2 regions of the Mesorhizobium sp. P3_B5 genome follow, and region 1 is predicted to be linked to the other one. Evidence: predicted binding sites of a transcription regulator. Region 1 holds the regulator's gene; the other holds the start of a gene.
The links. Region 1 encodes PhoB, which activates phosphate uptake and scavenging genes when phosphate is short. Its sites were predicted from a motif close to TGTCATNNANCTGTCAT; they were not measured.
Positions count from the first base shown of each region.

Region 2: the regulator PhoB is predicted to act here: its motif matches at 5,003-5,019, upstream of AC1DVW_RS03935 (RNA degradosome polyphosphate kinase).

Region 1 covers NZ_JBFUGR010000007.1:111,760-118,506, reverse strand. Annotated here, with positions in the region: gene AC1DVW_RS19290 (sugar ABC transporter permease) at 1-277, opposite strand, end outside; gene xylF (D-xylose ABC transporter substrate-binding protein) at 428-1,468, opposite strand; gene AC1DVW_RS19280 (ROK family protein) at 1,740-2,987, shown strand; gene phoB (phosphate regulon transcriptional regulator PhoB) at 3,326-4,015, opposite strand; gene phoU (phosphate signaling complex protein PhoU) at 4,035-4,742, opposite strand; gene pstB (phosphate ABC transporter ATP-binding protein PstB) at 4,784-5,608, opposite strand; gene pstA (phosphate ABC transporter permease PstA) at 5,626-6,747, opposite strand, start outside.
Region 2 covers NZ_JBFUGR010000001.1:781,362-788,108, reverse strand. Annotated here, with positions in the region: gene fumC (class II fumarate hydratase) at 1-92, shown strand, start outside; gene AC1DVW_RS03950 (DoxX family protein) at 214-636, shown strand; gene AC1DVW_RS03945 (DoxX family protein) at 790-1,212, shown strand; gene ppx (exopolyphosphatase) at 1,205-2,737, opposite strand; gene AC1DVW_RS03935 (RNA degradosome polyphosphate kinase) at 2,737-4,938, opposite strand; gene AC1DVW_RS03930 (zinc-finger domain-containing protein) at 5,084-5,329, shown strand; gene AC1DVW_RS03925 (FAD-dependent monooxygenase) at 5,349-6,578, shown strand; gene AC1DVW_RS03920 (TIGR02117 family protein) at 6,579-6,747, opposite strand, start outside.

The DNA of each region.
Region 1 (6,747 bases):
TGTTGCGCATGACGATGACCAGCACCATGCCGGTCGCCATGATCGCGACCGAGGAGGTCTGCACCGACAGGTTCCACAGATTGCGCGGCGTCAGGAAAAGCCCGCCCGACAGGATGTGTATGCCGATCCAGATGACCAGCAGCGCGCCAACCATGCCGAGCATGCGCGTATCGAGCTCGGTAGCCCTGAGGAACCGCCCGACGGCGCTGAGTTCGGATGCACGCGCCCGGTCTGCGGCAGTGCTGGCGACCGGCTGATTAGAGGTCGTATCGGTCATGCTATCCTCCCACCGGTTTGCCGTCTGGCGCGGATGCCGGAACATGGATGCTATTTGCTTTCCGCGATCATTTGAAGCGGAAAGCCCCTTGAGAAACGCCGCGGCTTTTGGGCCGCGGCGCCGAAATTTGGAACCGATAGCGGTCCGGTTTTAGTTGCAGGCCGCAACGCTGCCAGCAGTGACGCCAGCGCAGACTTCGTCCTTCTTGATCCAGCCGGCATCGATGACGACGTTGAGGTTGTCCTTGGTGATGGCAACCGGGGTCAGGAACAGCGACTTGACGGTGTTGCCGCCAGGCGTCGTGAAGTCCTTGGCGCCGGCAATGTCGCCGGTCTTCTTGCCGTCGGCCAGCTGCGAGGCGATCTCGGCGGCGTTCTTGCCGAGTTCGCGCGCGTCCTTCCACACCGACACGGTCTGCGTGCCGAGTGCGATGCGGTTCAGCGCGGCGTGGTCGCCGTCCTGGCCCGACACCGGCACGGTTCCGGCCAACCCTTGAGCCGTCAGCGCGGCGACGACGCCGCCGGCGGTGCCGTCATTGGCTGCAACCACCGCATCGACCTTGTTGTCATTGGCGGTCAGGAACTGTTCCATGTTCTTCTGGGCATTGGCGGGCAGCCAGCCGTCCGTATAGGCCTCACCGACATTCTTGATCTTGCCGCCGTCGATGGCTTCCTTCAGCACTTCCATGGAACCGGCGAACAGGAAATCGGCATTCGGATCGGCACCCGAGCCCTTGATGAAGACGTAGTTGCCTTCCGGCTTGGCCTTGAACACTTCGCGGGCCTGCATGCGGCCGACTTCCTTGTTGTCGAAGGTCAGGTAGAAGACATCCTTGTTCTCGATCAGGCGGTCATAGCCGACGACCGGAATGCCTTCGTCCAGTGCCTTCTGCACCGCCGGGCCGATGGCCGATGCATCCTGCGCAAGGATGATCAGCGCGTTGGCGCCCTGCGAAATCAGGCTCTCGACATCGGTCAGCTGCTTGCCGGGATTGGACTGCGCGTCGGCGGAGATGTACTTGTCGCCGGCGGCCTCGATCGCCGTCTTCATCGCCGCTTCGTCGGTCTTCCAACGCTCTTCCTGGAAATTCGACCACGAAACGCCAATGACCTTGTCCTTCGCCTGTGCGACCGACGCCAACGTCAACGACATGGCGACACCCGCCAGCATGGCGACTGCAAATTTCTTCATGATATCCTCCCTAAATCGCGCGCAGCGCGACAAACTGGCCCGAAGGCCGGCACAAAGGCTCTATTTTTTCGAGCCTCGAAAAAATAGTGGTCCAACGTCGGAGCGCTGTCAACATCGATTCTGATGGATTTTGATGTGTCGCTGACTTTTTTTCGAGGCTCGCAATAAATAATGACAGTGCCGCCGGCTTCTGCCAATATTTGGCCGGTGTCACCGACTGCCTTCAATATCATCAGAGGCCGCGAGGACGACCGGGAGGAAAACAAAAAAGATGTCGGTTGGAATCCGCCACGACGATTTGCGCCGCCGCAACCGGGCGATGGTGCTTTCGGCCGTGCGCCGCGCCGGCCAGCCGTCGCGGACCGAGATCGCGGCGACCACCGGCCTCAGCCACTCGACCATATCGGCGATCTCCGCCGACCTGATCGGGGAAGGCATCCTGGCCGAGAGCAAGGCCAGCGAAGCTGTTTCGCTGAAACGCGGCCGGCCGCAAGTCGGTCTCGGGCTCAATCCGGAAGCAGCCGCTGTGATGACAGTGGTGCTGTCGCTGAATTTCCTTTCCGTCGCTGTCATCGACTACGCCGGCCAGGTGGTGGCCGAAGAGCAGCGCCGGCTGGACACGCTGACCATGCCGCGCGACGAACTGATCGGCGAATGTGTCGCCATAGTCAGGCGTCGGCTCGAGGATCCCGACCTCGACACCCACAGCGTCGCCCGCATCGCCATGGGCATCCAGGGCATCACCGATTCGCACGCCCGCGCCATGCTGTGGTCGCCGATCACGCCGCAGACCGACATCGCCTTCGCCGACATACTGGAAGGCGAATTCGGCATTCCGGCCACCATGGAAAACGACTGCAACATGATGGCGGTGGCGCTGCAGTGGCGCGATCCGGTCCGCTACCACGACGATTTCATCGCCATCCTTTTGTCGCACGGCATCGGCATGGGACTGGTGCTGAAGGGCGAGCTGTTCACCGGCACCCATTCCTCGGGCGGCGAGTTCGGCCACATGATCCATCGCCCGGGCGGGGCGCTGTGTCGTTGCGGGCGGCGCGGCTGCGTCGAGGCCTATGCCGGCAACTACGCCATCTGGCGCAACGCCAGGCAATTGGGCGAGGACGCCGAGCCGGTCGCCGATGTCAGCGACGCCGACATGCGGGCGCTCGCCGTCGCGGCACGTGAGAAAGACGGACCGGAGCGCGAGGCCTACCGCAAGGCCGGCGAAGCGCTTGGCTTCGGCCTCGGCAGCCTGTTTGCGCTGATCGATCCGGCGCCGGTCGCCATGGTCGGCGTCAGCGCCGCCGCCTTCGACCTGATCGAACCGGCGCTGCGCGAGGCCATCGCCCAGACCGCCGGCGGCCAGCACTCGAAATCGATCTCCTTCGACACCGAACCGAACGAATTGCCACTGATCCGCGAAGGCTGCGCCATGCGGGCACTGAGCTTCGTCGACCAGGAGATCTTCGCGCCGGGCGGGCAGGCACGGGCTGGCGCTATCGGGAAAGACGTGGCCTGAGGACGACGTCAATCATTGATGCCGCAGATTGTCGCCGACTTTAGAGATTGGCCGAAGCCGTCCCAACGTCGTCATCCCAGGGCGAAGCAGGAGCGAAGCTCCGTCGCGGAGACCCTGGGATCCATGCCGTGAAATCGGTCAAAGAATTCAACGGGGCAGAATTCTGCACAGTAGCAACGCCTTGAGGTCGCGGCATGGATCCTTGGGTCTGCGCCGCGTCGCTACGCTCCTTGCTTCGCCCAAGGATGACGAAGCCATGAGCGGGCTGAGCCAATCATCGACGCGTGAGGTCCGGGAGTGGACGCATTCAACCAATAAACGCTTCCGCGCCGAGGGACCTAGTCTTCGCGGATCGCATAACCGGCGCCCCGAATGGTTCGGATGACATCTGGCATGCGGCCATTGTTGACCGCCTTGCGCAACCGGCCGACATGCACGTCCACCGTGCGTTCGTCGATATAGATCGTCTCGCCCCAGACATTGTCGAGCAACTGGCTGCGCGAGAACACCCGGCCAGGATGACGCATCATGAACTCGAGCAGGCGGAATTCGGTCGGCCCGAGCCGGATCTCGCTTTTCTTGCGATAGACCCTGTGCGATTCGCGGTCGAGCACGATGTCGCCGACCTTCAGCACGCTGGACAGCACTTCCGGCTTGGCGCGGCGCAGCAGCGCCTTGACCCTGGCCATGAACTCCGGCGTCGAGAACGGCTTGACCAGATAGTCGTCGGCGCCGGTCGAGAGGCCGCGCACGCGGTCGCTCTCTTCGCCACGCGCGGTCAGCATGATGATCGGCAGCCGCTCGGTTTCGGGCCGCATCCTGAGACGCCGGCACAGCTCGATGCCGGAAACCGCCGGAACCATCCAGTCCAGCACCAGCAGGTCGGGCACGTTTTCCTGCAGGCGGATCTCAGCTTCGTCGCCGCGCGTCACCACCTCGACCTGGTAGCCTTCGGATTCGAGATTGTAGCGGAGGAGCAGGCCTAGCGGCTCCTCGTCCTCCACCACCATGATGCGTGGCGCGATCATCGGCTGGTCACCCTTGTCGTCATGCCGCCGGCGCGGACATCGCCGTCTCGTCCTGCTTCGGACGATTGGCGGGCAGCTGCGTGCCGGTCAAAACATAATACGCATTTTCGGCGATGTTGGTGACATGGTCGCCGATGCGCTCGAGGTTCTTGGCGCAGAACAGGAGGTGCGTGCACGCGGTGATGTTGCGCGGATCTTCCATCATGTAGGTCAAAAGCTCGCGGAACACCGATGTGTATTTGACGTCGATGCGCTCGTCGTCGTTTCTGAGCTTGGCGAGCGCTGCCGCATCGGCGGCGGCATATTCCTCGACCACCCCTTGCACCTGGATGAGCACAAGTTGAGCCATCGCATCGATGGAATGCGACAGGTCGCGCGGCGTGACGCTGAGGCCGACGGTGCCGACGCGCTTGGCGATGTTCTTGGCGAGATCGCCGATACGCTCGAGGTCGCCGGCCATGCGGATCGACCCGACCACTGCGCGCAAATCGTTGGCCATCGGCTGGCGCTTGGCGATCAGCGTGATGGCGCGGTCGTCCAGCTCGCGCTGGCGCGCATCCATGATGGCGTCGTCGGAGACGACGCGCTGCGCCAGGGCGTTGTCCGAATTGAGCAGCGCCTTGGTCGAGCCGCTGACCATCGAGCCGGCGAGATCGCCCATGTCGCGGATCAGCTTGCTGATCTGCCCCAGCTCTTCATCGAAAGATGCGACGGTATGTTCACCCATGATCCTAGTCCTCGTGCCTGAAACTTCGCTGCCGGAACCGCTCAGCCGAACCGGCCGGTAATGTAGTCCTGGGTGCGCTTGTCGTCGGGGTTGGTGAACATCTTGTCGGTGGCGCCCTCCTCGACGAGGTAGCCGAGATGGAACATCGCCGTGCGCTGCGACACGCGCGCCGCCTGCTGCATCGAGTGGGTGACGATGACGATCGTGTAGTTCTGGCGCAGTTCGTCGATCAGTTCCTCGACACGGGCGGTGGCGATCGGATCGAGCGCCGAGCAGGGCTCGTCCATCAGGATCACCTCGGGCGACACGGCAATGGCGCGCGCGATGCACAGACGCTGCTGCTGGCCGCCGGAAAGGCCGGTGCCGGGTTCCTGCAAGCGGTCCTTGACCTCGTTCCAGATCGCCGCCTTCTTCAGGCTCGACTCGACGATCTGATCCATGTCGGCCTTGCGCTTGGCCAGTCCATGGATGCGCGGGCCGTAGGCGACGTTCTCGTAGATCGACTTCGGGAACGGATTGGGCTTCTGGAACACCATGCCGACGCGCGCCCTCAGTTCGACGACGTCGATGCTCTTGTCGTAGATATCCTCTTCGTCCAGCGTGATCTTGCCGGTCACCCGCGCCGAATCGATGGTGTCGTTCATGCGGTTGAGGCAGCGCAGGAAGGTCGACTTGCCGCAGCCCGACGGGCCGATCAGCGCCGTCACCTGGTTGAGGCGCACGTCGAGATTGACGTCGAACAACGCCTGCTTCTCGCCGTAGAACACGCCGACCTTGTCGCCGCGCATTTTGATCACTTCGTTCGACTTGGCGTTCATTTTATCGCCCACAGCGTTTTCAAGGGACTGTTCGGTCATGATGTTCATACCAAAATGCCTTTTTTCTACCAGCGCCGCTCGAACCGGCGCCGAAGCACGATCGCGGTGATGTTCATGGCCATGAGGAAGACCAGCAGGATGATGATGGCGCCGGACATGCGTTCGACGAAGGCGCGTTCGGCCTCGTTCGCCCACAGGTAGATCTGCACCGGCAGCGCCGTCGCCGGATCGAAAGGTGTCTTCGGATAGTCGGCAACGAAGGCGACCATACCGATCAAGAGCAGCGGCGCGGTTTCGCCGAGCGCGCGCGCCAGGCCGATGATGGTGCCGGTGAGAATGCCGGGGGCGGCTAGCGGCAGGATATGCTGGAACACCATCTGCATCTTGGAAGCGCCAAGACCAAGCGCTGCCGCGCGGATCGACGGCGGCACGGCGGCCAGTGCCGCACGCGTCGCGATGATGATCGTCGGCAGCGTCATCAGCGTCAGCACCAGGCCGCCGACGAAAGCGGCCGAGCGCGGCATGCCGAGGAAGTTGATGAAGACGGCAAGGCCGAGAAGGCCGAAGACGATCGACGGCACCGCGGCCAGATTGTTGATGTTGACCTCGATCAGGTCGGTGAACCGGTTCTTCTTGGCGAATTCCTCCAGATAGATGGAGGCGGCGACGCCGATCGGCAGCGCCAGCAAAAGCACGATCACCATCATGTAGAGCGAGCCGATGATCGCCACGCCCATGCCGGATGTTTCCGGACGGCTGGAAGCTCCGTAGGTGAACAGGCCGGTGTTGAAGTGCTCGGCCATCACGCCGTCCGCCTTCAGCTTGTTCATCCAGGCGATCTGCTGGTCGGAAACCTTGCGGCGCGCTTCCTCGACGCCGAGGTCGATCTGGCCCTTGAAGGCCGAGTCGAGATTGGCGGCGGCCAGGATGTTGACGTCACGCGTCGTGCCGATGACCGACGGATCGGCGGCGACGATGTCGCGCAGCTGGACGCGGGCGCCTTCGGACAGGAAGCCCTTGAGCTGTTTGATAGCCGGCTTGTCGTCGGGAGAAATGCCGAGCTTGGCGATCAGCGCGTTTTCGGCAAGCTTGGGATAGTTCGCCTTGATCAGCACACTGGGATCGGTGGCCCGCTTGTTGGAAGGATCGATCACCTTCGCGTCGAAGTTGACAGGCAGCGACACCGT
Region 2 (6,747 bases), on a different contig from region 1:
CCCTTCGCGAGGAAGCGCTGGCAACCGGACTGGTCAGCGAGGCCGACTACGACCGGCTGGTGCGGCCCGAGGACATGACGCATCCAGGCTGAAGTCACACTCGATCACAAAAGCGTTATCTCGGTGAACGAACTGTCGCCGGATAGGCATCTTTGGTGAACAGTCGACCTGAACTATCTGGAGGAGGTATTCGCAACCTCCCGGAGAGTCACCATGTCCATCAACAGTTCAGTCGCCGGTTCCGGCGCCGCTTCCAATGCCTCAACCACAATCCTGCTCGGCCGCATCCTGCTCGCGGTCATCTTCCTGCTTTCCGGTTTCGGCAAGCTCACCGCGATTGCCGGCACCGCCGGCTACTTCGGTAGCCTCGGCCTGCCGTTGCCGACCGTGACGGCAATCGTCGTTGGTCTGATCGAGCTTGTCGGCGGTCTCGCCATCCTCGTCGGTTTCCAGACCCGCATCGCCGCCTGGGTGCTCGCCATCTTCACCGTCGCCACCGGGCTGGTCGCCCACACCGGCTGGGCCGACCAAATGCAGATGATCCAGTTTCTCAAGAATCTCGCCATTACGGGCGGGTTCATCCTGCTGGCCTCCTCGGGTGCCGGTGCCTATTCGATCGACGCCAAGCGCGCCTGAAGCCCAATCACAAGCAGTGCAACATGGGGGTCCGGAATTTTCCGGGCCCCTTTTTCGTTGTCTGTGCATGCGTCCCCGTCAGCCGATTCCTGCTAGAATCGCGGCGTCGGGATAAGGAATGGGTCAGCCGGCCCGACCAACACGGAGGTAACCATGCCCCGCAACGCATTGCTGCTGCTTTCCCGTTTGCTGCTTGTCGCCCTGTTTGTTCCCTCGGGCTTCCATGCACTTGCCGACATTGCCGGCACGACGGGCTATTTCGCCAGCCTCGGCCTGCCGCTGCCGACGCTGGCGGCCTGGGGAACCGGGCTGTTCGAGCTGATCGCCGGACTGCTCATCCTGGTCGGCTTCAAGACGCCGATCGTGGCGCTGCTGCTGGCCGCGTTCTGCGTCGTTGCCGGCTTCATCGGCCATTACGGACAAGGCGCCGACGACCCGATGCTGAGCTTCCTGCATTCACAGATGCTGATGAAGGACATCGCCATAGCAGGCGGTTTCCTGGCGCTGGCGATGGCTGGTGCAGGTGCCTATTCCATCGACGGCCGAACATTCGGGATCGGGTCTGAGGCTACTTGACCGAAATGCTCGGCCCGCCCTCGACGGCCAGCACCAGCCGACGGTTGGTGATCCTTGCCAGCTGCGCCAGCCGGCCCGCCGGCCGCTCGCCGTAGAGATCGGCCAGCGACGCCGGCAGCACCAGCGCCAGTGCGCCATTGGGGCGGGGTTCCCATTTCAGCCTGGGCATGACGCCCGGCATTGCCGCCGTCAGCAAGTAGACGACGCGCAGCATCGCCGCCAGCACGCGGGCCCGCTCGAGATAACGCGGCGTCGCCAATCCACGAATTTCGGGGACGGCCTCGTTGAACACGCCCTCGTGGCGAAACAGGCCGACAAGCGCCAGGAAGGCGCGGCCAGGGTGATCGACGCCGATAAAGGAGGCGTGGGCGATGATGTTGAGCGACTGCTTGCCGCGGTATTCCGGGTGCGCGCGCCAGCCGATGTCGGCAAGCAGGCAGGCCGCTTGACGATAACGCGCCTCGTCCTCGGTCTCGTCGATGCCGAAGGCAGCGAAGGCCTTGCCCGTCCATTCGACAAGCTCATGCGCATGGGTGACCGAGCGCGAGCGCAGCTGGGCCAGTTCCTCCGCCGCGGAAATCAGTGGATCGGCCTTCTGCTCGGCTTCACCCAGCAGCGAATAAAGAAAGCCCTCGCGTACGCCGAGCGCCGAGACGATGATCTTCGACGGCTGCATCGCCGCCATGATCTCCTGCAGCACGATCGCGCCATAGGGCAGCAACGAGCGACGATTCTTGGAGACGCCTTCGATGCCCCTCACCTTCTCGATCTCGCCCTTGGCCACTTGCTTCAGGAAGTTCGCAGCACTGTCGGCGCTGATTTCGTAGTGGTGCATGACGCCGAGCGGATAGTTGCTCATTTCCATGTGCAGCCGGGCAAGATTTCGCCAGGTGCCGCCGACCGAATAGAAGGCCCTGCCCTGCCCGCCCTTCAACAGCTTTGCCCGCGCCAGTTCCTCGCGCGCAATCTTTGCCGCCTGGGCGAGCGAGTTCTTGGCCATGTCCTGCAGGCGCAGGCCGCCCAGCGGCAGCGTGATGCCGTCGCCGATCGCCTCGCCATTGACGTCGATCAGTTCCAGGCTGCCGCCGCCAAGGTCGCCGGCAATGCCGTTGGCCGGGTGGAAGCCTGAGATGACACCGAGCGCCGAATAATGCGCCTCCTCGCGGCCGCTCAGCACCCGGATCTCGGTCTTGAGCACATCTTCGGCGCGATGGATGAAGTCGGGACCATTGACCGCCTCGCGGGCGGCGGCGGTCGCCAGCACATACATGTGCTCGGCGCCGACCTGGTCGGAAAGGGCGCGGAAACGCCGGAATTCTTCCATCGAGCGCGTTACCGCCTCGGGATCGAGCTTTCCGGTCGAAACGATGCCGCGGCCGAGGCCGGCCAGCATCTTTTCGTTGAACAGCGTGGTCGGAGAACGCGCCAGCCCTTCATAGATGACAAGGCGGATCGAGTTCGACCCGATGTCGATGATGGACAGCGGTCGGCGGTCCTGAAGCCGGCCCTGGGACGTTGCAATCATCAGCCGGACGCTGCGGCGTTTTTCTTGCGGCGCTTGAACTGCGCGATGCGCTTGGGCGCATGCGACTTCAGCGCATCGCCCCGTCCCGACAGGCTCGGATTGGTCATGAAATATTCCTGCGCGTTGAACGGTTCCTCACCCTCCTCCAGCATCACGCGCCGGGAGGTTCCGTCTGCCAATACGTCGAAACTTTGCTGGTTGTCCATGATGTTGCCCAGCATGATCTGGCCAAGGATCTGTTCATGCACAGTTGGATTGGTGATCGGCACCATGGTCTCGACGCGGCGGTCGAGATTGCGCGGCATCAGGTCGGCCGAGGCGATGTAGACGATCGCCTCGTCGGACGGCAGGCCATGGCCGTTGCCAAAGCAAAAGATGCGGCTGTGTTCAAGGAAACGGCCAACGATCGACTTGACCCTGATGTTTTCCGACAGGCCCGGCACCTGTGGCCGCAGGCAGCAGATGCCGCGCACGACGAGGTCGATCTCGACGCCGGCACGGCTGGCGTCATAGAGCGCGTCGATGATGATAGGGTCGACGAGCGCGTTCATCTTCATCCAGATGCGCGCTGGCCTGCCCTCGAGCGCATGGCCAACCTCGTCGGCGATGTGCTTCAAGATGCGGCTTCTGAGCGTAAACGGCGAAATGGCCAGCCGCATCTCATCGGTCGGCTCGGCATAGCCGGTGATGAAGTTGAACAGCTGGGCGACATCGCGCGCAATGGTCGGATCGGTGGTGAAGAAGGACAGGTCGGTGTAGATGCGCGCGGTGACCGGATGGTAGTTGCCGGTGCCGAGATGCACGTAGTTGCGCAGCTTGCCGTCCTCGCGCCGCACCACAAGCGACATTTTGGCGTGGGTCTTCAGTTCGAGGAAACCGAACACGACCTGGACGCCGGCGCGCTCGAGGTCGCGCGCCCAGCGGATGTTGGCCTCCTCGTCGAAGCGCGCCTTGAGCTCGACCAGCGCTGTCACCGACTTGCCGGCCTCGGCGGCGTCGACCAGCGCCCGCACGATCGGGCTGTCGTTTGAGGTGCGATACAGCGTCTGCTTGATCGCCACCACTTCCGGGTCGGCCATCGCCTGGCGAAGGAACTGCACCACCACGTCGAAGGATTCGTAAGGGTGGTGAACGACGATGTCCTTCTCGCGGATGGCGGCGAAACAGTCGCCGCCATGCTCGCGGATGCGTTCGGGAAAGCGCGGATTGTAGGGCGTGAACTTGAGGTCGTCGCGGGCCACGGCGACGATTTCGGAGATCTGGCTGAGCGCCAGCGGACCGGTCAGAACGCTGATGCGGCTCGACGACACGCCAAGCTCGCCGGCGACGAAGTCACGCAACTCGCTGGGCATCAGCCTGTCGAACTCGATGCGGATGACCGAGCCGCGGCGGCGGCGCTTCAGCGCCGTCTCGAACAGGCGCACGAGATCCTCGGACTCTTCCTCGACCTCGATATCACTGTCGCGGATGATGCGGAATGTGCCGGAGCCCTTGACCTCGTAGCCGGGGAACAGCTTGCCGATATAGAGGCCGACCGCCTCTTCGAGCGGGATGAAGCGGACATGATGCTTGCGGTCGGGCAGACGGATAAAGCGCTTCAATGCAACCGGCAGGCGCAACAGCGCGCTCATCTCCTCGCCATTCTTGCGATGACGCAGTTGCAGCGCCATCGAGAAACCGAGATTGGGAATGAACGGGAACGGGTGCGCTGGGTCGATCGATAGCGGGGTCAGCACCGGAAACACCTGCTCCTGGAAATGGTCTTCCAGCCAGACCTTCTCGTCCTTGGTCAGGGCGTCGCGGGCGATGCTCTCTATGCCTTCCTTGTTGAGCAGCAGCATCAGCGCCGAAAGGCTCTTCTGCTGGTCCTCCTGCAGGCGCTCGACCTCACGCAGCAATTGTTCGAGCTGCTGCTCCGGCGTGCGGCCGTCCGGGCTCTTGAGCGTGATGCCCTCGCGCACCTGGCCGGCGAGACCGGCGACGCGGACCATGAAGAACTCATCGAGATTGGCTGCCGAGATCGACAGGAAGCGGACGCGTTCGAGCAGCGGATGATTGAGGTTCAGCGATTCTTCGAGAACGCGGCGGTTGAATTGCAGCCAGGAAAACTCGCGGTTGACGAAACGGTCGGGGTTGCCGCCTTCGGAGCTGGCCTTCTCCACGGTGGTGAATTCGCTCTGTACCGGCTTCAGTTCGTTCATGGTTCCTGCTCTTCTCGACCGCTCAGCCGGTTAACCGGCTTAACTTATCCTGTGACAGGCTTTTGCGACAGTTTCATTTCATCGATCTTGCAAAGAGACGGGTTATGATCCAGATGCAATTCTACGAGAGAGCAAGGAGACGACGATGGCAGGCGGTTCCATTCCCCATTTCCAGAACGATGCGGGCCACGCGGCGATCGACATCGGCGTCAGGGAATTCATGTGCACCGGCGCCAATCCGCCTTTCGACCATCCGCATGTGTTTCTCGACATGGGCGACGACGATGAAAAAGTCTGCCCCTATTGCTCGACGCTCTATCGCTATTCGTCAAAGCTGAAGGCAACGGAAACGGCGCCGGCCGGGTGCCTGTATATCGACCAGGCCGCCTGATTCTTTCGCGACGATCCCAATGAGCGACATGCAGTCCCGGCAGATCGTTATCGCCGGGGCGGGTGTTGCGGGGCTGACCGCTGCCCTAGCGTTCGCCGAGCGCGGCTATCCGATAAAGCTGTTCGAACAAGCGCCGCGCCTCGAAGCGGCTGGCGCCGGCATCCAGCTTTCCCCCAACGCAACGCGCATCCTTCGCCAGCTCGGCGTGCTCGACCGGCTGTCGCCGGCAGCGGTGCGGCCGGAGGCGGTCGTGCTTAGGGATGCAGGAACATTGCGCGAATTGGCGCGCGTCCCGCTTGGCGACTTGGCCGAAAAGCGCTGGCAGGCCCCCTACCTCGTCGCTCACCGCGCCGATCTGCAAAACGCGCTGATGGCGCGCGTGGCGGAATTGCCTGGCATCAAGCTTGTCACCGGCGCGCGCGTCAGCGGCGTCGCCAAGGGGCCGCATGGCCTCATCGCAACGACTGAGATTGGCGACAAGAGCGTCGAGGCCGAGGGGTTCCTGCTGATCGGCGCCGATGGTGTCTGGTCGGCGACCCGTGCTGCTGCCGGGTTTTCGTCCAGAAACCGGTTTTCGGGCGAACTCGCCTGGCGCGCCACGGTCAGCGCCGACAGCGCCGCCGGAAAAGCCTTCGCGGCGATCGCTGCAACCGACTGCGTCACCTCCTTCCTGCATCCCGGCTTCCACCTCGTCGCCTACCCCGTCAGCAAAGGCACCGCCTTCAACCTTGCTGCGTTCACCAAGGGTGAGATCATCGCCGAGGGTTGGTCCGGCAATGCCGACGTCAAGATCCTCACCAGCGCCATGCGCGGCACGGCGCCGGCACTGGCCCGGCTGGTCGAAGAAGCCGGGCCGTGGACGGCGTGGCCGATCCATACAGTGGACCAGCGCCAGCCCTGGACGACTTCGGATGGCATCGCGCTGATCGGCGATGCGGCGCATGCGATGACGCCGTTTGCCGCACAGGGCGCGGCGATGGCGATCGAGGATGCCGCAACGCTTGCCGGCTTCGTCGCCGCCTTGCCTGCCGATCTCCAGGGTGCGCTTGCCGCGTGGGAACAGGAACGGCGTCCGCGTGTAGCAAAAGTTGCCCGCCGTGGCGCCGTCAACCGGCTCGCCTGGCATGCTGCGGGGCCGGTGGCGATGGCCCGCAACCTGTTCCTGGCGACGCGCTCGTCCGAAAAGCTCGCCTCAGACCTGGACTGGCTCTATGGCTGGCGGGTGCCCGAAACCGTCGGACGTCGATAGCTAATCATAAAGCCGCATCGACAGGCCGAGCGAGACCGGCAATGGGTTCCACCAGCCGGTGCGCAGGCCGGCTGTGCGCAAGGCCGCCGCCGTCCAGGTGTTGCAGCCGACCAGCGCATTGAAATGGCCTTTGGCTTCATAAAAGCCGTCATATCTGGAATAGGCCGCA